4 regions of the Chryseobacterium sp. CCNWLW53 genome follow, and region 3 is predicted to be linked to each of the others. Evidence: riboswitches for the same ligand, from Rfam matches in the RefSeq annotation. Region 3 holds a riboswitch; each other region holds the start of a gene.
What was found. Region 3 has a riboswitch for S-adenosylmethionine ahead of V6R96_RS01315 (TonB-dependent receptor). Riboswitches for the same ligand answer to the same signal wherever they lie in the genome.
Positions count from the first base shown of each region.

Region 1: linked by a shared signal. The riboswitch ahead of V6R96_RS04240 (TonB-dependent receptor) and the one ahead of V6R96_RS01315 (TonB-dependent receptor) in region 3 are both predicted to bind S-adenosylmethionine.
Region 2: linked by a shared signal. The riboswitch ahead of V6R96_RS04605 (TonB-dependent receptor domain-containing protein) and the one ahead of V6R96_RS01315 (TonB-dependent receptor) in region 3 are both predicted to bind S-adenosylmethionine.
Region 4: linked by a shared signal. The riboswitch ahead of V6R96_RS00595 (alpha/beta fold hydrolase) and the one ahead of V6R96_RS01315 (TonB-dependent receptor) in region 3 are both predicted to bind S-adenosylmethionine.

Region 1 is NZ_JBAOJR010000001.1:897,924-903,363, reverse strand. Features, by position in the region: gene V6R96_RS04245 (amino acid permease) at 1-465, opposite strand, end outside; gene V6R96_RS04240 (TonB-dependent receptor) at 473-2,893, opposite strand; SAM riboswitch class I at 2,991-3,099, opposite strand; gene V6R96_RS04235 (alpha-amylase family glycosyl hydrolase) at 3,202-5,440, opposite strand, start outside.
Region 2 is NZ_JBAOJR010000001.1:976,614-982,053, reverse strand. Features, by position in the region: gene V6R96_RS04605 (TonB-dependent receptor domain-containing protein) at 1-2,073, opposite strand, end outside; SAM-I-IV-variant riboswitch at 2,363-2,461, opposite strand; partial or broken gene V6R96_RS04600 (outer membrane beta-barrel protein) at 2,584-4,801, shown strand; gene V6R96_RS04595 (HesA/MoeB/ThiF family protein) at 5,080-5,440, opposite strand, start outside.
Region 3 is NZ_JBAOJR010000001.1:268,406-273,845, forward strand. Features, by position in the region: gene V6R96_RS01310 (RagB/SusD family nutrient uptake outer membrane protein) at 1-223, opposite strand, end outside; gene V6R96_RS01315 (TonB-dependent receptor) at 242-3,172, opposite strand; SAM riboswitch class I at 3,256-3,352, opposite strand; gene V6R96_RS01320 (type II 3-dehydroquinate dehydratase) at 3,597-4,004, shown strand; gene pckA (phosphoenolpyruvate carboxykinase (ATP)) at 4,114-5,440, opposite strand, start outside.
Region 4 is NZ_JBAOJR010000001.1:127,043-132,482, forward strand. Features, by position in the region: gene V6R96_RS00585 (O-succinylhomoserine sulfhydrylase) at 1-941, opposite strand, end outside; gene V6R96_RS00590 (ACT domain-containing protein) at 1,034-2,572, opposite strand; gene V6R96_RS00595 (alpha/beta fold hydrolase) at 2,574-3,512, opposite strand; SAM riboswitch class I at 3,570-3,676, opposite strand; gene V6R96_RS00600 (MGH1-like glycoside hydrolase domain-containing protein) at 3,864-5,440, shown strand, end outside.

The DNA of each region.
Region 1 (5,440 bases), 630 kb from region 3:
TTTGATAAAGGTAAAAAAATTATGAAACCTGCTTGATGTTTTAAGGCTGAACGATAAGCTCGCTGCCACAAGAAAAATGAAGCCTATGGCAAAGCCGTTTCCAAAAGTATAATTAAACGCTGAAAGGTATTTGGACATTGCAAGCGCAGCCAAAGCAACTGGTGCAGAAAACCCGATGATCAGAGAGATCCAGCTCACCAGATAGCCAAATACCGGATGATAGGTTTCTTTAAGATAAATATAATCTCCGCCGTTTCCTTTAAAATAAGATCCCAGCTCGGCATAGCAAAACGCTCCGAACAGGGCTAGGATTCCGCCGATGATCCACAACAGGAAAATACTGTAGGTGTTGGTAATATCAGACAGCTGAAAGCCTAACGTGGTGAATATTCCTGTCCCTATCATATTGGAGACAACAATTGCGGCAGCCGTTTTCCAGCCGATCTGATGTGTAGCAGTACTCATTTAGCAGTTAAAAATTAAAATTAAGTCTTCCGAAGAAATAACTCCCCAGCGTTCCCATCTGGACCGGCGCATATTTAAACACTCCATAGTATGAATTTTCATAGATCTGAAGGTCCGGAAACACATCAAAGGCATTATTGGCTCCTATGGTAAGATTAATATTTTTCGTTATATCATAGCCTACACTCACATCTGTAACCACTTTAGGAGAGAACTTCTGAACTTTTCCAAATGGGTAGCCATCTCTTATGACCTGGCCAAAATACGTATTTCTCACCATAAAATTGAATTTTCCAATTGCATAATTCAATCCTAAGGAAGCTTTTGTCTTAGGAGAAAGTGTTTCGATGATATTGATCTGGTCCGGTCCGAAATATTCATCCTGTGAAGGCACAAGGTTTTCAGGAAAATGGAAATCTGTGATCTTGGTTTCTGTATAATTTCCTGCCAGATTGATATTTAAATTTCCTCCACCCAGTTTCCAATCATAAGTGATAACAACATCTACTCCCTTTGTTTCTGTGTCTACTGCATTAGCAAAGAATCTTCCGCTTTCTACGTCGTACTGGGCCAGTCTCGGATCTTCGATATTACTGGTGATCACTATTCGGTCTTTTACTCTGATCCAATATCCGTCAACTGTTACAAACAGCCTGTTGGCAGGTTTCAGGGTAAGGCCTGCACTGGCATTGACTGATGTTTCTTGTTTTAATTGATCAAATCCAAGCGCTCTGGCTGCATCACTGTCATTCCTGAAAATCCCTTTGGTGACAATTCCCGATCCTGAAGTGGAGATGTCGGCATAGGAATTATTAAAATACTGCTGCTGAAGCGATGGAGCCCTGAAGCCAGTTCCTACTGATGCCCGTATTGCATAATCTTTTACAAATTCATATCTCACGGCCAGTTTTCCATTCAGCGTATTTCCAAAATCCGAATAATTTTCAAATCTTCCTGCCAGATCTATGTTCAATTTTTTAGCGATATCATAAGAAACATCAGCATATACGGCTGTTGAATTCCTGGATTTCTTTAAAGCATTGTCCGGAGAAAAACCGATAAATGATTGTGAGCCGCCATTCCCCTCCACGGTAGATCCGGGAACCGCAGGATTTCCATTGATATCATACCGGGTGTAGGAAGCTTCATCTCCCGGTTTGATCTCGTACTGCTCAAAACGGAATTCTCCCCCAAATGCTATATTAAACTGATTCAGATTTTTAGAAACATCAAGATTCACCGTATTCTGAAGAAAGCTGTGCGCTCCTGCATAAAAGCTCGTTGGAGATTTCGCCCCTAAAGATGCATTATTGGTATTGTCTACATTATAATTGAAAGTATTGCTTCCGAAAGTATTACTTACATCAAGCAACCAGTTGTTAACATTATATTTTGCCCCTACAGCATAAGAAAAGTCGTAAACCTGCGAGTTCAAAGAGGCCTGAAATCCGTTTGGATAGATAGAAGAAACTACATTATCTTTTTCTCCGGGAAGCCTTCTGAAACCGAAGCCTTTTCCTTCTTTAATGCTGAAACCTCCAAAGGAATACAGCTTAAAGCTTTCACTTAAAGGGTATTCAGAATTAAAAAACAACTGGGCCTGCCTGATTTGTGCATCCCCGATTTGAAAATTAAAGTCATCCCTGGTGAGGCCTCGTTCTCTAATAATCTGATCATCAGCAGCTCTGGCCGCGATAGGATCATTAGCAAATTCATAGGCAAAATTATCTCCGAAAATGTCCAGATCATGATTTTGAGTTCTTGTGGTCTTTCCTCTGTGGCTCAATTGCAATGAAAGGTTTATATAACTTTCCTTTTTCCCAAGAGAAGATCCGTAATTGATTCCGGCCTGATAGGTTTCACCATCATTTCTTCCGCTAATTCCATAGGATGCTGAAGCTGATGCTCCTATATCTTTCTTAAGAATAATATTAACTACTCCTGCAATGGCATCAGAACCATATTGTGCAGCTGCCCCGTCTCTTAACACTTCTATCCTGTCAATAGCGATTACCGGAATTGTACTGAGATCTGTTCCTACAGAGCCATTTCCAACGGTATTCTGATAATTGACCAGTGAAGTGGTGTGTCTTCTTTTCCCATTGATGAGTACCAAAACCTGATCCGGCCCCATTCCTCTTAGGCTTACAGGATCAATATGTTCTGTCCCGTCAGATGCTGACTGCCTTACAGAATTAAATGATGGAATCACATAATTCAGCAGATCCTGAACCGTAGTCTGTGGTGCAGATTTCTGCAGCTTTTCTATATTGATAACATCTACGGGAACCGGTGTTTCCAGTTTTGTCCTTTTCGTATTGCGGTTTCCTACGATAATTATATCTTCGATCTGATTTCCTTTTTCCTGTTCCTGTGCGTTCACCAAAACAGCTCCCAGGAGTATAACAGACAGGCTTAACTTTTTCATCTTTGTCCTTATAAATTAATCATAAATATTCCCCACGGACCTCATCCGCAGCTATAAAAGACTTCAAGAAATGGAATTGTTGTCAGAATATTGACTTTTCTCATCTTCCCCAAACTGGGTTGGAATTAGCACCTTTACACTTTTTAGAGTCGTGCAGGTTGCTAAGGTTTCATAGGGCCAAATCCCTCCACCTTTCTTGATAAATCTACTGCAAAAGTAGACTAATATTTTTAATTGGCAAAAATTAGATTTATATATTCTGTAGTGTTTTATAAAAAAGAGGGACGATGTTTATCGTCCCTCTTTTGTTATTTAATAATCATCTTCTGAATGGCAGTGCCTGTTTCAGACCGTAGATGAACCAAATAGGTCCCCGGCGGGTAATTCGCTTTCAATTCATAAGTTCCGTTTTCGGTATTTAATTTAATGGAATCCAATTTTTTACCGCTCATGTCAAAAATAACAATCTCTCCGTTTTTGGCTTTGTGATATATTAATTTTGCCACACCGTTTTTCACAGGATTATCTGCAATCTGAAGCGAGAGTTTATTCGCAGCATTTACATCAGATGCTGACAGTGCCCCTGCGTAATTTCCAAAAATTCTGAACTCTCCCGGTTGTAAGGTAATAGGAGCTGTTGTAGAAGCAATATTAGAAACAGAGTTATCCATCAGGTTCTGCCACTGCCCTGTATAAGGGAAGTAAGGAACAACATTTTGAGCGGCAGTGGTATAATTCGCCAAAACTACCACATTCTTCATTCCCGCTATTGAATTGTCATATACATAAATTCTGGTGATCAGGCCTTCAGGATCGTTGGTAAGATTGTTAGACTCTACAGTATATGTTTTGGATTTGAAAACCGGATAGGTATTTCTGATATTGATAATTTTAGCCCAAGTATCATACACTGCTTTTCTGTTGGCGTTGGTATCATATCCTAAAGTAAAGGCAACAGGCTTTTCATCAATTCTGCATCCATCATTGATGGTACCATCTGCGCATCGGTTGATACTGAATTCATATCCCAACTCTCCAAACTGCCAGATCATTTTCGGACCAGGAATGGTAAAGAATGTTGCTCCGAAAGTTTTCATTCTTTCAAGAGCAGTGTTCAGATTGGTAACGTTGTAATTTCCATTAACCGCACCATACGCAAGGTTTTTAAACATTAATCTTTCTTCATCGTGACTTTCCCCATATCCTACAGCATGCATATTGGTAAACCCATGAAGACTGTGGTTCATTCTGTCATAGTTACTGTTTTCCTTATAGCCCATTGTATTTTGGTTGTAAGGCTCAGTCTGCTTATTCCAAAGCATTATCCCTTTTCCTTCGGCAATTCTATAGTTGGCCCACTGTTGCTCTTCTGCATCGGTTCCCAAATGTTCGAAGATCATATAGGAATTCGGATCAATACCCCACTGTTTATCAGCATAATATTTAAGAACATCTACCCTGTCTTGCTGATATGCATTAGTACAGGCTTCATCATTTGCAGAACAGTTTTGGGTAAACCCTTTTGTCAGGTCCCAACGGAATCCATCAATTTTATATTCAGTCAGCCATTGCTGTAAAGTCCTTTCGACATAATATTTAGTTGCTGCACTTGAATGGTTGAAATCATGGAAAACATTATAAGAATGCTTTGGCACCTGATTGAAGTAAGGATTATTGGCTGCAACATCACCATAGCCATCACCATCCGGATCAATATTCCAGAGTCTTACCAATGGGGACCGCCCCGTTGCATGGTTAAAAGCAACATCCAGAATTATTGCAATCCCATTTTGATGGCAGATGTCTACAAATTCTTTGAATTTTTCCGGAGTGCCATAGGCCTTATCTAAAGCATAATGAAAAGACGGATTATATCCCCATGAAAGATTACCATCAAACTCCATAATAGGAAGAAGCTCAATAGCATTGATATTTAGGTTCTTTAAATATGTTATCTTGTTGATTAGTGACTGCCAATTTTTTTCCTGAGTAAAATCTCTTAGCAACAGTTCATACACAACCAGATTTTCTTTACTGGGCCTCTGAAAGTTCATAACCTGCCAATTGTAAGGTGCCTGGCCTGTTTTAAACATTGAAACTTCAAAATCCTGACCTACCGGAAATGCAGGCAGATTTGGATAAGTAGATGCCGAAATCCACTGATCATCATAAGAAGACAAGATCTGCGGTGAATAAGGATCCGCTATTTTTCTCAGATCATTCGTTCTGTACTGGAAAGTATATAACTGTTGTGGAGTCAATCCGGTCAGTTCAATCCAGTAAAGATCAGGATTTGCAGTATCCCGCTTCATTAAATAAGTGTCATTCACAGTCCAGTTATTAAAACTTCCGATGACATGAACAAAGTTTTTATAAGGTGCATAAAGAGCAAGACCTACTTTTGTATTGTCTGTAGGATTATAATTGATTCCCTGTCTGATCCAAGCCGGAATTGCTTCAGAAATGACATTTCTTGGGACCTGCAATATGAATGTAGCATTCTTAGTATTTGAATTGGCTGTTGCAATCAGTTCCATATTGGCATCC
Region 2 (5,440 bases), 710 kb from region 3:
CAAATCGGTAAGCACTACTCTATCTTTAATTTTTATAAGATAGGCGTCTGCCGTAAATACCAGACTTAAAGCCGGAATCTTCCATGTAATTCCTGTGCTGTACGACTGTGACGTCTCCTGTTTCAGTTTGGGAATTCCCAAAGCCTGAGCTGCTTCGGAATTATTTCTAAAAGTCCCTACCTGGGTAGTTTCTCCTTTCTGGATCAATGTAGAGGTTGAACTGTAATAGATCTGTGCCAGAGATGGTGCTCTAAAACCTGTAGAAACTGCACCTCTCCAGTTAAAGTTTTTAGCCAGCCTTACATTCGTTGCCAGCTTATAATTAAAGGTAGAACCAAAGTCAGAATAATTTTCAAATCGCACAGCTCCTTCTACCAGCCACCAATCCGTAGGTTCAATTTCCACATCAGCATAAGCGGCAACACTGTTTCGGCTTCCGGAAACGGCGTTATCCGGGCTGAATCCGGGGAAAACCTGTGATCCGGCTGGTCTTGTAGCTCCAAAAAAGTCAGTTACTTTTTCATTGTCAGGGGTAGCAGCAGTCACTACACGTCCAAAAATATCATAAGAAACATAGGAGTTTTCATTACCCGCATTTACTTTATAGTTTTCATAACGGTATTCCCCTCCAAAAGCCACATTCAGGCCATGAAACACATCATATTTTTTTGAGAAATCAAGATTCAGCGTATTTTGTAAGAATTCTGAGCCTCCTGCTTCAAAGGTTCTTGGAGAATTTTCTCCTAAAGAAGCATTAAACGTGTTCACCACTCCAAAATTAAAAGCATTTTTACCAAAAGTATTGCTCAGATCCACATTCCAGCCGTTCCATTTTCCTTTGATTCCTCCGGCTAGAGAATAATCATTCACATTGGCTTCAATTTGCGGCAAGTATCCATTCGGGGTAACAGCATTGATGTTTCTTTCTGTATTCGGAAGACGGTAAAATCCACCTGCATTTCCCAAACGGTAGCTGTATCCTCCAAAGGAATACACTTTCCAGTCTTCATTAACCGGAATTTCAGAGTTGAAAAAAAGCTGTGCAGACTGCAGCTTGGACTGTCCTGCCCTAAGGCTGAAATCTTTTCTTTCCAGACCTCTGTATGCAAGTTCCTGATCAGTAAAATCTTTTCCCAGTAACCCCTGCAATGCCGTAATACTGTTAGCTCCTGATATCTGATTTTTAAAATCCTGCGAAAAATAATCAACCTGTGATGCATATTGCTTGACTGTATTGATGATCTGCTGAGTGTTGGAAGTATTGGTAATGTTTTTATATAATCCATCGATATTCACTCCGTTCTGCAATGCTCTGTAATTAATGGCATTATAAGCATTAAAGATGGGTCCCTGACGTTCTCCCGCTCTTGAATATGGATCACGGTATTGCACGGAACCTGTTACATTAATAAATCCCTTCTCCCCGATCTTTGCTCCATAGTTAAGATCAGCAGAAATGGTCTGCCCATCTATTCCTCCTGAAAAATTATTGGCAACAGGTGAAGCATATCCTCCTAAAAATACCTGTCCTGAAAGTCCAAGTCTTTTCTTTAAACCTAAATTCACTACTCCTGCAATGGCATCAGAACCATATTGGGCTGAAGCCCCGTCTCTCAGGACCTCTATTTTCTCTAAAGCAAAAGCCGGAATTGCGTTAAGATCCGTTCCTACCGAACCTCTTCCAGGGGTAAGGGTAACGTTGATCAGCGAGGACTGGTATCTTCTTTTTCCGTTAAGCAATACCAGCACCTGGTCCGGGCCAAGTCCTCTTAGCAGAGCAGGATCCACAAAATCCGTTCCGTCGTTCACCGTATGCGATGTGGAAGAAAATGAAGGCACTACATAGTTAAGCGCCTGGCTTATATTATTCACGGGACTTTGTCTCAGAATCTTGGAAATATTGATGATATCTACCGGAACCGGAGTTTCTGTAAGTGATCTTCCAGCCCCTCTGGATCCTAGGATCACTACATCATCGATCTTTTTAGAAGATATGGAATCCGTCTGCCCGAAATAAAATGCAGAAATAAAAGTTGCTGATGCTATGATTGTTTTTTTGTTGAAGTTGTACATGTGTTTTTCTATTTTTAATTACTGATTGTTGGTTGATTTCAGGCAACAGAATTCCTGCAACCTTTATTTTAAGGTTGCGATCAAAAGCCTGAATGATTGAATTATTTTTTAAAGAAGTCTAGAAACAACAACACATGCGCATGTGAGTATGGCATGAAAGCAAGTCAGAATAACGAAGTGATACTTCATGATCTGAGAAACGAAAATTTAAATTGGTCTTGTGGTTTCCCTTGTCTTTAAACATTGATTTTATTTTTAAAACAAAAATGTCAAGATGGGAAGAAAATAGAGAATAAACATTTTTTCCGGGCATGCCGGCTTATCTATTTCAGCACCTTGCTTGTTTTTGCAGGTTGCTATCCCATCTATGAGATTCTTGATAATTACCTGGCAAAGATATAATTATTTCGGAATAAAAAAAATAATTGCCCAAAAATTTAACTTTTCGCAAATTTCGCCGTAACAAATGAGCTTTTTTTACGTCTAACTGGATAGTAGTAAAAAAACATTATGAGAAAAACTATATTCACGCTGTCTTTGCTGGCGTCTTTTTTTGCTTATTCACAGGGAAAAAAACAACAACACCCCAGACAAGGAGAAACAGATTGAAGGCGTAGTCATTACCAAAACTAAAAAAGCCGTTGAACAGAAAGCAGACCGTACTATTTTTGACTTTTCTGAACAGCCACAGCTTAATAACGGGAATGTTCTGGAAGGTATAAAGAAACTTCCGGGACTGGTTTCCACAGATATTGCCGGAATGATGTACCAGGGAAAAATCCTGGATGTTTGCCTGAACGGAAGACCTTTAAATATTACTTCAAACGAACTGAATTCTTTTCTTGAAGGGATGCCTGCCAACTCGGTAGACAGAATTGAAGTGATCACGCAGCCGGGAGCGGAATATCCGGCTACTTCAGGAGGTGCCATCATGAATATCATTACAAATAAGAATGCCAATAAGTATTTAACAGCAACGTATTCTGGAAATTATTCGTTTACCAATTACGATAAATTCAGAAGCAGAACCACCAATTCATTAAACTTAAATGCCAGAAATAAATATTTCGGATGGCAGCTGAATGTTGGTCAAAACTATCGCGAAAATATGCTGAATGGCGATCAGGATGTTCTTCTTCACAACAATACGGACAGAATAGGACGCGGATATTTTGCAAAATCAGGGTTGACTTTTGATCTTGGACAGGACAGATTATTGCTGAACTACGATATTTATCACAACAATAATGACAATTATACAGCCAGTACAGGCCTTGCCGACATCCCTGTCAGCCTTAATCCTGTCAAGTACCGGGAAGCTGATTATGAAGCATCCGATGTCGCTCATACCAACAACCTGAGGCAGGAAGCTGTTGTAACGTATCAGAAGCGTTTCAGCGAAAAGTCTCAAAAGCTGGACTTCCAGTTTGGATATACTAAGGCTACATCTAAATTCTCTCAGGACAATTTCTTCCAGAGAGGCTTTTATACGGATATTTGGCAGCCTTTCCTTAATGTAGGCGGCGAAAATGTACTTGATAATAAATCGGATATGAGGGTTGCTAACTTCAAGGTAGATTATTCACAGCCGATCAAGCTTCTGGACGGTGGAAAAGTGAGTTTGGGAGGTTTATATGAGAGACAGGATTATGATACGGAAAGTAAAGGTTTGACCAACCTGGAGTACCAAAGACAGACGGCTTCTACCTACCTTGAATTTCAGGCAAAACTGAAAAAGTTTGACTTTACTTTAGGAGCAAGAGCGGAAAATTATGATATTTCCGGGATTACAAGAACCATAAAGGATAATGCTGTTCTGGAAAGAGATTTAACACCTTTCAATAAATTCAAGCTTTTTCCGAATGCAAGCGTACAGTATAGCCTGATGAACCAGGTGTATGTTGCAGCGAATTACAATAAAAAAATCACGCTGCCAAGCATTTCTGCCCTGAACCCGAATAACGTCATCTTTGCCAGCCCGAATACGGAAGTTACCGGTAACCCGGATCTTCAGCCTACGATTTTTGATAATTATGAATTGAAAGTTTCGGCGTTTGATTATGCCTTCATTGGGTACAGTGTAAGTTCTGCAAAAGATCAGGTAGCACAGATCATTATGAAAAACGGCAAGAACCTTTACAATAAACAGGTGAATATTTCGAATATGAAAATTCATAACTTTAATGTAGGTCTTCCTATACCGTTTATGATTTTCAGCAAGCCAATGAGCGAGATCATGAAGTTTAATTTTAACCCTGACAAAATTAACTTTATGTATCTGTATGCAGGTTACCAGAAACACGATATTGATAATTTAAACAATAAAGGCTTCTGGATCTTTAATATCATGACCCAGCTGCTTTTACCAAAAGACATAAAACTGACCGCCAACTATAGTTATCTTACTCCAAAAGCCGGATATTTCTACTTTACGGCTGATAAACCATTCAACAATAACCTGGATATCACGTTGACGAAGAAATTTATGAACAACCGTCTTACTGTTTCCGTGTTTGCGAATGATATTTTCAACGGGCAGGTGATGCAGGTATATTCCAATCCGCCTGAAGGCCAGCCTGTAATGATCAGAAGTAAGTATGATACGAGAAACTTTGGAATTTCTATCAATTATAAAATTCCTACCAAGAATAAACTGGCTAAGGAAGATCCAAATATTCTGAACCAGACTAAAAAAGAAGACACAGGCGTTATGCAGCAGGCACAGTAATTTTTTAGAATTAAAAATCATAAAATGAGGCAGTAAAGAAATTTTACTGCCTCATTTATTTAAAACAATATAATTTAACCTAAGTCCGGGTAAGATATTCCTTTTTTAAGAATGTCATGAAGTTTGAAGCCAGAAGAGGGAAGACATTGTCCCTAAAACAGAACTACAGTAAGCTTTATTAATCTTTATGCCTTCATCAAATTTTTAATAAGTGTCAGCTATTAACTTCCAGCCTCCCTCTTCCAGCTTCCTGCCCCTTAACCCCGACCCAGGTTAATTTAAAAATCTATGGTCTGGAATCTCCAGTTCAGAGTATCAATAAGGGTAAGCTGATTTGCTTGCACAGGAAGTTCTGTGATGATCTTTAAAACCTGCATAGCCATCATACTCCCTACAATGCCTGGCAATGCTCCCAAAACTCCGAGACTGTCGCAGTCAGGCAAATTTTCGTCAAAAGGTGGTTCCGGAAACAAATTCCTAAGGTTTTTACTTCCTTTATAATTGAATACGGCGGTTTGTCCCGAAAATCCCAGGATACTTCCGTACACCAACGGTTTTCCAAGCTTAACGCAGGTATCATTGATCAGATATCTGGTGGTAAAATTATCGGATCCATCTACTATAATATCGTACTGTGAA
Region 3 (5,440 bases):
CACTTGTCCTCAAGACTGTTGAGTAACCGATATTGGCATAAGTGGGCCCGTCATCATTCAGTTTTGCCCAGGCACCATTGATTACCGTTTCTGCGCTTTCGGCCGTTTTGAAAACCTCTGCACCGTTAGCCTGATCTGTAGGAGCCGTTTCCAGTTCGTTTTCACAGCTTGTCAGTGACCATGCTGCGATCAGGGCAAAAGATATATATTTTAATTGTTTCATTGTTTCAATTTTAATAGGTTAAAGAGTCGCCTGAAGACCGAAAGTTATCGTTCTCATGGCAGGATATCTGTAATAGGTTGTTCCATCCAGTGCCTGTTCCGGGTCCATTCCTTTATGCTTGTAAAAAGTCAAAAGGTTTTCTGCCTGAACATAGATTCTGAATTTTTTCAGTCCTAATTTTTCAAAATAATCAGAAGGAAGTGTATAGCCCAGGCTCACATTTTTAAGTCTGGCATAGGTTCCGGAATATAAGAATCTTGAAGAAGTGGAAGTCCAGTTATTCGTTGTTGTACTTAACGCAGGAACATCGGTATTGGGGTTTTCCGGAGTCCATCTGTTCAGCATTTCTGCACTCCATGCACGTCCCCCGGCGCTTCCGTTAGACATTAATGATGTATAATCCGTATCAAGGATTTTCCCTCCAATGCTGAACGTCAGCAATCCTGAAAGATCAAAGTTTTTATAAGCAATACTCGTGGTAACCCCTCCCATTACTTTAGGCAACGCCGATCCCTGTACTGTTTTGGTTGCTTTTGCATATTCGGAAGTGGTTCCGTCCACTGTATTTCCATTCGAATCCTGGTAAATGTATCTCCAGAGAGGTTTTCCGTTGGATGGATCTACTCCCATCCATTCAGGAATAAAGAAATCATAAATAGAACCACCTACTTCAAGACGTTTGGTTCCCGTAATGACAGATCCTTTAGGAAGCTTCGTTATTTTATTGGTCAGGGTACTTAGATTAACATCCACATTCCATTGGAAATTATCATTTTTAACCGGTGTTGTGAAAAGTGAAAATTCAAAGCCTGTGTTCTGTATTGTTCCTACATTAAAAGGGAAATCACTGATTCCCAGAGATGGGGCAACCGGCATATTAAACAAAAGATCCTGGCTCTTACGTTTAAAATATTCTATATTCCCTTTCACCCTGTTATTAAGAACGGCAAATTCAAGACCTACGTTTAAATTAAGATTGGTTTCCCATTTCACATCATTGGTCTGTACTTTTTCCAGAACAGTTCCCGGCTCGCCAAGATTATTATAAAATTTATACAATTCCTGATAAGCATAGTAAAGAGAGGATCCGTTAGGTCTTCTTAATTTATCATTCCCCTGTCCGCCATAACTTGCTCGCAGTGTCAATTGGTTGAAGACATTTAGGTTCTTGATAAAATCTTCATTTGAAACTTTCCATGAAGCTCCTACTGACCAGAATTTTCCCCATCGGTTATCTGCAAAGAATCTTGAAGAACCGTCTGCCCTTCCGGATACTGATAAAAAGTAAGTATTGTTAAAATCATATTCCGCTCTTCCGAGGAAACTCAACAAAGAGAATTTGTCGCTGTTACCACTAAAGCTTCCCAACAGAGCTGCTGCATCAGGCTCATAATAGTAAGGAAGCGAAAACTGGCTTCTGGAACCGGATATCGTCTGGTAATCATATTTATAGAATTCCTGTCCTCCTAAAACATTAAGGTGATGCTTCCCGAATTTTTTATCGAAAGTCAGAATATTACTGGTTGTATAAGATAATGTTCTACTGTTTGATTTCGTTACAGAACCACCGATCTCACTGCCTTCTCCGATAAGAGGATTTGAATAGTAATGACCGTTATAGTTCACCAAATCAACAGAAAAGCTAGTTTTAAATTTCAGCTCCGGAAGGAAAGTAAAATCTAAAAAACCTTTTCCTGAGAAATTGTCTTCTTTATTCTCGTTCTTATCCAGAGGCAGTGTTGCCGCTGCATTTTGATTCTGCAATGCACTTGTAGGCCGGTATTTCCCGAAATCATAAATTCTATTTCCTCCAGCATCCAGCACATAGCTTCCATCTGCATTTCTTTCATAATACGGATAGAAAGACGGAATTACCCTTGCCGCATTAATGATATTGTCTGTTCTCGAATCTGAAGACGGCGGCGCATTCTGAATACTGTTGGTATAGCTTAAATTAGCACCTGCATTCAGCCATTTTTTTACTTCCGAATTAATTTTTAACCTGGTGGAAAATTTTTGAAATCCAGATTCTATAGCAATTCCTTTGTCATCAAGATATCCTAATGAAAAGAAATAATTGCTTTTCTCGCTGCCTCCACTGATATCAAAATCCACCTGGCTTCTGGAAGCTGTTCTTTGAAGAATATCTCTCCAGTCATCATTCCACAATGCTTTTGCTCCGGGAACAAGCTTTCCGTCTGTCCCTACAGGGTTGGGAAAACCAGCTCCGTAAGGATTGATTCCCAAAGCAGTTGTCAGGTTATCACTCGCCATCTGTGCTGCCTGCTGAGAAGTGATCTGTCCCGATTTATACCCGTTTCTCAATGCTTCCCAATACAGCTGAAAATATTGATCCGTGCTTACCTGCTTATAATCCTTTACCGCTCTGCTGGAAAATCCCTGACTGATATTAAAATTGATTCTTGATTCTCCTTTCTTACCAGATTTTGTTGTGATGATAATAATCCCGTTAGCTCCTCTTGAACCATATAATGAACTTGCCGTTGCATCTTTCAAAACACTGATGGATTCAATATCATTGGGGCTGATGGAATTGATGTTTCCGTCAAAAGGAATTCCGTCTACCACATACAACGGATCACTTGAAGCACTTATGGAGCCAACCCCTCTTATTCTCACAGAAGCAGTAGAACCCGGCTGTCCGGAGGCACTTACTGCCTGAATTCCCGGAACCTGCCCCTCCAGCGCTTTTGTAATATTGGTAACCGGTCTGTTATTGATTTTATCACTGGATATGGTAGCTACTGAACCGGTATAACTTGTTCTTTTAGCCTTACCATAAGCAATGACAACCACTTCATCGATTTCCTTTTCGTTAACCGTATCTTTTTTAGTTTGGGTCTGAGCCTGTACGCCCATTATTCCTAAGAAAAATACAGCAACAGGTGGAATCCAAACTTTAGAATTAATTAAATTTTTACTAATCATAATCAATTTTATTTATCATATATTGAAAACTTGCCCTTTGCAGAAAAGACAGCAAAGGGCATCGCTCAATACGATAAACCAAGTGCTTATTTTTCCTTTATAGGCTGAATGTAACACCTTGCCCAGGGCAGGTTGTTAAGATTTCACAGGGTCAGTTCCCTCCATCTTTCTTTATAAGCCGATCGAAATATGTTTGCAAATCTAAAAACAATTAGTCTACAAAACAAGTAGACTTTAAATTTTATTATGAAATATTTCCAAAAATTAACTTAAATTTTATTCAAAACTTAGAATTTCAAAGAGTTATAGAATTACGAAATATTTAAACATGACAAATATCATTACATATAATACAAAGAATCAAAATGGATAATTAGTACAAAAAAAAGTTCTATAATCAAACTAAACTATTTAAATTTATAACATGAAAGTTTTAATTATAAACGGCCCGAACCTTAATTTACTGGGAACAAGAGAACCTGAAATCTATGGAAATATTTCTATGGAGGATTATTTGGAAAAATTAAAAACTGAATTTCCATCTCATGAATTAAGTTATTATCAGTCCAACATTGAAGGAGAGATTATCAACAGGTTACAGGAAGATGACTTTGATGCTTTGGTAATTAATCCCGGAGCCTATACTCATTATTCGTATGCTATCTCGGATTGCCTGAAAAACATCAGAAAACTGAAAATAGAGGTTCATATCAGTAATATTTACAAAAGAGAGGAATTCCGTCAGAAATCTGTTACGGCAGCTAATACGGATGCGGTATTGTCCGGCTTTGGAATGGATGGGTACAGACTAGCGATTTTAAGCTTGAAATAATAAACAGAATTGCAATGTTTTTGGATAAGATGTTTTGGCTCCGCTCAGCATGACATTTCTGATATCATTAAAATAAAAAGCCTCATCGGGTGATGAGGCTTTTGCTGTATTAAGTAGTCTGCTGCTGAAGCTGTGGTCCTGAAACAATTAACTTCTTCCCTTCTTCAGTATCGCAATACTGTTCAAAGTTTTTGATATATCTTGTCGCAAGATCTCTTGCTTTTTCTTCCCATTCTGCAGCACTGCTGTATGTTTCTCTAGGATCCAGGATGCCTTCAGAAACATTTGGAAGCTGTGTAGGAATTTCAAGGTTCATAATCGGAACCTGAGCTTTAGGAGCATTTTCAATAGAACCGTCAATGATTGCATCAATGATTGCTCTGGTATCTTTAAGAGAAATTCTCTTTCCAGTTCCGTTCCATCCCGTATTTACCAGGTAAGCTTTAGCTCCGTGCTCCTTCATTTTTCCGATCAATGTTTTAGAATACATGGTTGGGTGAAGGGTAAGGAAAGCTTCTCCGAACGCAGGAGAGAAAGATGGTTCCGGTTCAGTAATTCCTCTTTCTGTACCCGCCAGTTTGGAAGTGTACCCGCAAAGGAAGTGGTATTGTGCCTGGTTTTCATCTAAAATAGAAACCGGAGGCAATACTCCAAATGCATCGGCAGAAAGATAAACGATCTTTTTAGCATGTCCTGCCTTAGAAGGAAGAACAATTTTGTTGATATGATAAATCGGGTAAGATACTCTTGTATTTTCTGTGATAGATCCGTCTTTATAGTCAGCAATTCCGTTGTTTACCACTACGTTTTCAAGAAGTGCATCTCTTTTGATCGCTCTGAAAATATCCGGTTCTTTTTCTTCTGAAAGGTCAATAACTTTAGCATAACATCCTCCTTCATAGTTGAATACACCATTATTATCCCAACCGTGCTCATCATCACCAATCAGGAATCTCTTAGGATCCGCGGATAAAGTTGTTTTTCCAGTCCCGGAAAGACCGAAGAAAAGCGCTACATCACCTTCTTCACCTACGTTGGCAGAACAGTGCATGGAAGCCATTCCTTTCAATGGAAGGTAATAATTCATCATGGCAAACATCCCTTTCTTCATTTCACCTCCGTACCAAGTACCTCCGATGATCTGTAGTTTTTCAGTAAGGTTGAACATAATGAAGTTCTCAGAATTCAGTCCCTGAGCTTCCCAGTTCGGGTTGGTGGTTTTGGAACCATTGATTACTGTGAAATCCGGCTCTCCAAAGTTTTCAAGCTCGTAGTGAGACGGGCGGATAAACATATTAGTAACGAAATGCGCCTGCCACGCTACTTCTACAATAAATCTTACTTTTAATCTGGTATCTGTATTGGTACCACAAAAAGCATCAACGACATAGATTTTTTTAGCTTCAGAAAGCTGGTTCAGCACTAATCCTTTACAA
Region 4 (5,440 bases), 140 kb from region 3:
TCTATTCCGCCTTTAATTTCAAAAGCTACGATATTTCCACCCAACTTCATCTGTTTTTTAGCAATTTCATAACTTGGATGGGATTTCAGGAAAGGATATTTTACCAATTCTACATTGGGATGGCTCTCTAAAAACTCAGCCACCTTCAAGGCATTCTCACAATGTTTTTCAACACGGATAGCCAATGTTTCAAGACTTTTTGACAATACCCACGCATTGAAAGGTGACATCGCCGGTCCGGTATTTCTTGCAAAAAGATAAATCTCTCTTATAAGGTCGGCTTTTCCTACAGCTACTCCACCTAATACTCTTCCCTGGCCGTCAATAAGTTTTGTTGCAGAATGTACAACAACATCTGCCCCGTATTTAATGGGCTGTTGCAGATAAGGCGTTGCAAAGCAGTTATCTACAATAAAGATTAGGTTATGTTTTTTTGCAATCTGCCCAAAAAACTCCAGATCCAGAATCTCAATAGCCGGATTGGTTGGAGTTTCGAGATACAAAATTTTTGTATTAGGCTTAATATACTGCTCTACATTTTCCGCATCTCCAGCTTTAAAATAAGTGGTTTCGATATTCCATTTCGGGAAATACTTGGTAAACAAGGTATGTGTAGATCCGAACACCGACTGGCAGCTGACAATATGATCACCGGCATTCAATAAAGCCGCAAATGTTGAATAAATGGCAGCCATTCCCGTTGCAAATGCATACCCGGCTTCTGCGCCTTCCATTATTGCAATCTTATCAGTGAACTCTGTCACATTAGGGTTTGAAAAACGGCTGTACAGGTTTTTAGGTTTTTCTTCAGCGAAGCTTGCTCTCATATCTTCTGCATCCTGAAATATAAAACTGGATGTAAGATATAATGGTGTTGTATGTTCATCAAACTGGGTTCTTTCAGTCTGGGTTCTTATCGCTGATGTTTCAAAATTTTCCATATAGTTTTAAAATGTAGCAATGTATCAGTTTAACAATGTAACAATGAGATCATTGGTAAATTAGTACATTGTTAAATTGTTATATTAAATTATTATTTCGTTTCACTTACTCTTAAAATATCTCCGAAAACTCCTCTTGCTGTTACTTGGGCCCCGGCTCCGGCTCCCATGATCACGATTGGGTTTTCGCCATAGCTTTCTGTATAGATCTCAAAAATAGAATCTGAACCTTTCAGCTGACCTAATGCAGAGGTACCCGGTACAGAAACCAATTTCACATCAAGCTGACCTTTGTCTTTCTGAAGATCGCCATGAAGATCGCCCACATAACGAAGCACATGTCCTGGCTCCTGGCCCTCTTTAATTTTCCGATATTCTTCATCCAGCTCATCCAGTCTTGAGATAAATTCGTTTTTATCTACGGACAAAAGGTTTTCAGGAATTAAATTTTGAATATTGATATCCTGGAATTCATTGATCAGATCTAATTCCCTGGCCAGAATCAGAAGTTTCCTTGCGACATCATTTCCGGAAAGGTCTTCACGCGGATCGGGTTCTGTATATCCTTTTTCCATCGCCTCTCCAATAATGGTTGAGAATTTATCGTTTCTCACAGAGAAATTATTAAAAATATAGCTCAATGATCCGGAGAATACTCCTTTTATTCTGGTAATATTTTCTCCTGAAAGGTGTAATAGTTTTATGGTATCAATCAATGGAAGGCCTGCTCCTACATTGGTTTCATAGAGATAACGTCTGTTATTTTTGCTCAACGTATATCTTAGTTTACGGTATTCTTCTATTGGAAGAGTATTGAAAATTTTGTTGGATGAAACCAGATCAAAACCGTTTTCAGCCAGTGCATGGTAATTTTTCACAAAATCTTTGCTTGCCGTATTATCTACCACGATCAGGTTTTCCAGCTGGTTTTCTTTTGAGAAGTTGATTAATTCCTCAACATTTGACGGATGTTCTGCTGTTAAAACCTCATCATTCCAATTTGTATTAAAACCTTTTTTATTGAATGCAATTTTTCTTGAATTGGCTACTGCAACCACTTTAAGATCTATTTTTTTACGTCTTTTGATTTCTTCAGAAGATTGTAAAACCTGCTCTATTAAAGTCTTGCCTACATTTCCGTGACCAATGATTGCCAAGTGAACGGTCTTAGGCTTTTTGAAAATTTCGGATTCAATGATATTCTTCGTTTTCTCATCCTGGGAAGAGGTAACGACAATATTCACTCTCTTTTCGGCCGCAACCTGGTTGAGAAGAAGTGGAAAGACATTATTTCTGGCTAATTCTGCAAGTACTTTATTGAAATCTTCCGCCACAAACCCAAGTACGGAAACATTATTGATGCTGTAAATCTGTGAAACCTTTCCTGATTTCCTTTCTGCTTCAAACTCATCGATCAGGCAAGTCACTGCTTTTTCTGCATCGGCCTCATTTACCAGAATAGATATTCCGTTTTCAATAGCCTGTTGGGAGATCACTCCTACACTGATGCGCGCCAAAGTAAGCGCTTTAAAAATTCTTCCGTCGATCCCGATTTCACCCAGGAAATCTTCTCCTTCAAATTTGATGATTGATCTGTTCTTTAAAAACTTTATTTCGTTAGCATTTCTCATTCTACAAAATATTTTTTATGATAGTATTTAATTGTTCGTATTCCATTAGGAAGGCATCATGCCCGTGAATTGACTGTATTTCATGATAGAAAACCTCTTTCTTTTTCTCTTTCAGCTGATCAAAGCACATTCGAATTTCTGAAGCGGGAAAAAATAAATCTGTATCTACTGCAATTAAGTGCATTCGGGCACTGATTTTTGTTAACTGCTCTTCTTCAGTGTTCATATTCATCAGCAAGTGATTCATCAGTTTATAGGATTTTAAACTAAATCTTTCGTTTAATGAATTTCCGTGATAAACCAGCCAATCTTCGGACTCTAACCGCTGATTTTTTTGATCGTATCTATTTTGAAATCTGTCATTTAAGGACTGAGGTGTTCTGTAACACAGCATAGCATGAATTCTTGCTTTCTGCAGGGGCTCATCATTTCCGTTCAGTAAAAATTTCTGAACCAGACACTGCGCATGAAGCCAGTCGTGCGTTTTAAAATCGCAGGCAATAGGAATGAAGATCTCCGCCAACTGTGGTTGCTTGGCAAGCATTTCCCACGCAATCCCTCCTCCGAGTGAACCTCCGATAATGGCATACAGATTTTTGATATGTAAAGCTTCAAGCCCTTTCAGGAATATTTCTGCAATATCTGAAGGCGTGAAGTCTTCGTATTCGTCAATTAAAAAATGATCATATCCGTTTCCGGGAATATTGAAACACAGAACGGTATATTGAGTCGTATCAATAACCTGATTTTCACCGATCAGCTTTTTCCACCATCCTTTTTCACCGGAAACATTTGAATTTCCGGTTAAAGCATGATTTACCAATATAACAGGTGCTGTAAACAAGTCTTTCCCGAAGATCTGATAAGTCAACGGGATATGGTATTCCTTCTGGGAATAGGTACGATACGAAAGATTAATATAGTTTAGTTCTGTTTTCAATTCTATTATTTTAATACAATTGAAAATGCCACAGGAATGGCTGAAAAGAACTTCAGTAAGTTATCTGTCCAAAATAAATTGGTAGAACGTAGCACCTTCTCTGCTTGCACAAAGGGTTGCTAAGGTTTCATAGGGTCTAATCCCTCAACCTTTCTTGATAACATTTTCAATATTTGAATGAACGCTCGGCAAAGATAAGTCTTTTCTTTTAAATTTTAAAAGAAAAAATATTTAATATTAAAAAACCGTGTAATAATAAGTGTTTCAAGGCTATGTTAATAATTCTTCAGGCGGAAGGAATTGGAATTATTTTTCAAAAAAACTAACTTCGTACTTGAAAAGTGATGAAATATGACTGTTGAAAAAGAAAGATTACAAGATTCTAAATGGAAAAACTGGGGTCCATACGTCAGCAACCGGCAATGGGGAAATGTACGCGAAGACTACAGCCCGAACGGAAATGCCTGGCATTACGCCAACCATAATAATGCAGAAAGTTATGCCTACCGATGGGGCGAGGAAGGGATCGCTGGAATCTCCGATGTAAAGCAGATTTTCTGTTTTGCCTTTTCCTTTTGGAACAAAAAAGATAAAATTGTAAAAGAGCGCTTTTTTGGTTTAAGCAATCCTCAGGGTAATCACGGAGAGGATATCAAAGAACTCTTTTATTACTTAGATAATACACCTACCCACAGCTATATGAAAATGGTGTATAAATATCCGATCAATGCATTTCCTTACGATGATCTTGTTGCAGAAAATGGTAGGAGAAGCAAAAAGGAACCTGAATATGAGATATTTGATACGGGAATTTTTAATAACGATGAATATTTCGATATTTTCATTGAATATTGTAAGGGAGACCACAATGATATTCTTGCAAGAGTAACAGTTCACAACAGAAGCCGGCAGGATGCTCCCATCGTTATAGCTCCAACCGCCTGGTTCCGAAATAACTGGAAATGGGGTTACAATACATATAAGGGCCAAATGAATGCTTCCTATGACGGATGTATTGATATTAATCACGACAGCATTTCGATCAAAAAACTCTATTCAAGAAATCTTGCGGCTAAAAGTACTTTCTGTGAAAATGAAACCAATACCCCAAAATTATATGGAGCTCCTTATCCGGGAAACACCTATTTTAAAGATGGAATAAATGATCATATCATTTATGGAAGTAATACGGTAAATCCTGAAAAAAGGGGTACCAAAGCATCTTTTATTATTGATGAAATGATTGGAGCGGGACAGTCCAAAATTTTTGATTTCAGGCTATGTCCCGATGAAACAGATGAACCTTTTGATCAATTTGATGAGATCTTCAATACCAGAATTGCCGAGACGGATGAGTTCTACAATGAGATTCAGAGCGAAACGACGAATGAGGATGAAAGGAATGTTCAACGGCAGGCGTTTGCAGGGCTTCTTTGGAACAAACAGTTCTATCATTATAATGTAGGAAAGTGGCTGAAGGGCGATCCGAACTACGAAGCTCCCAGAAACTTCAATGAATATGTTAGAAATACGGAATGGAACCATCTTCACAATAAGGATATCATTTCCATGCCTGATAAATGGGAATACCCTTGGTATGCAACGTGGGATCTGGCGTTTCACTGCGTTCCTTTTTCTATCATCGACGGAGAGTTTGCCAAAGGGCAGCTTCTGCTTTTAACAAAGGAATGGTATATGCATCCGAATGGGCAGCTGCCTGCTTATGAATGGAACCTGAGCGACGTAAATCCACCGGTACATGCATGGTCATGCTTCCGTGTTTTTAAGATTGATGAAAAGCAAAATGGCAAACCTGATCTTTTATTCCTTGAAAAGGTTTTCCAGAAACTCCTTCTGAATTTTACATGGTGGGTGAATCGAAAGGATAAAAGCGGTAACAATATTTTTGGCGGCGGATTCCTTGGTCT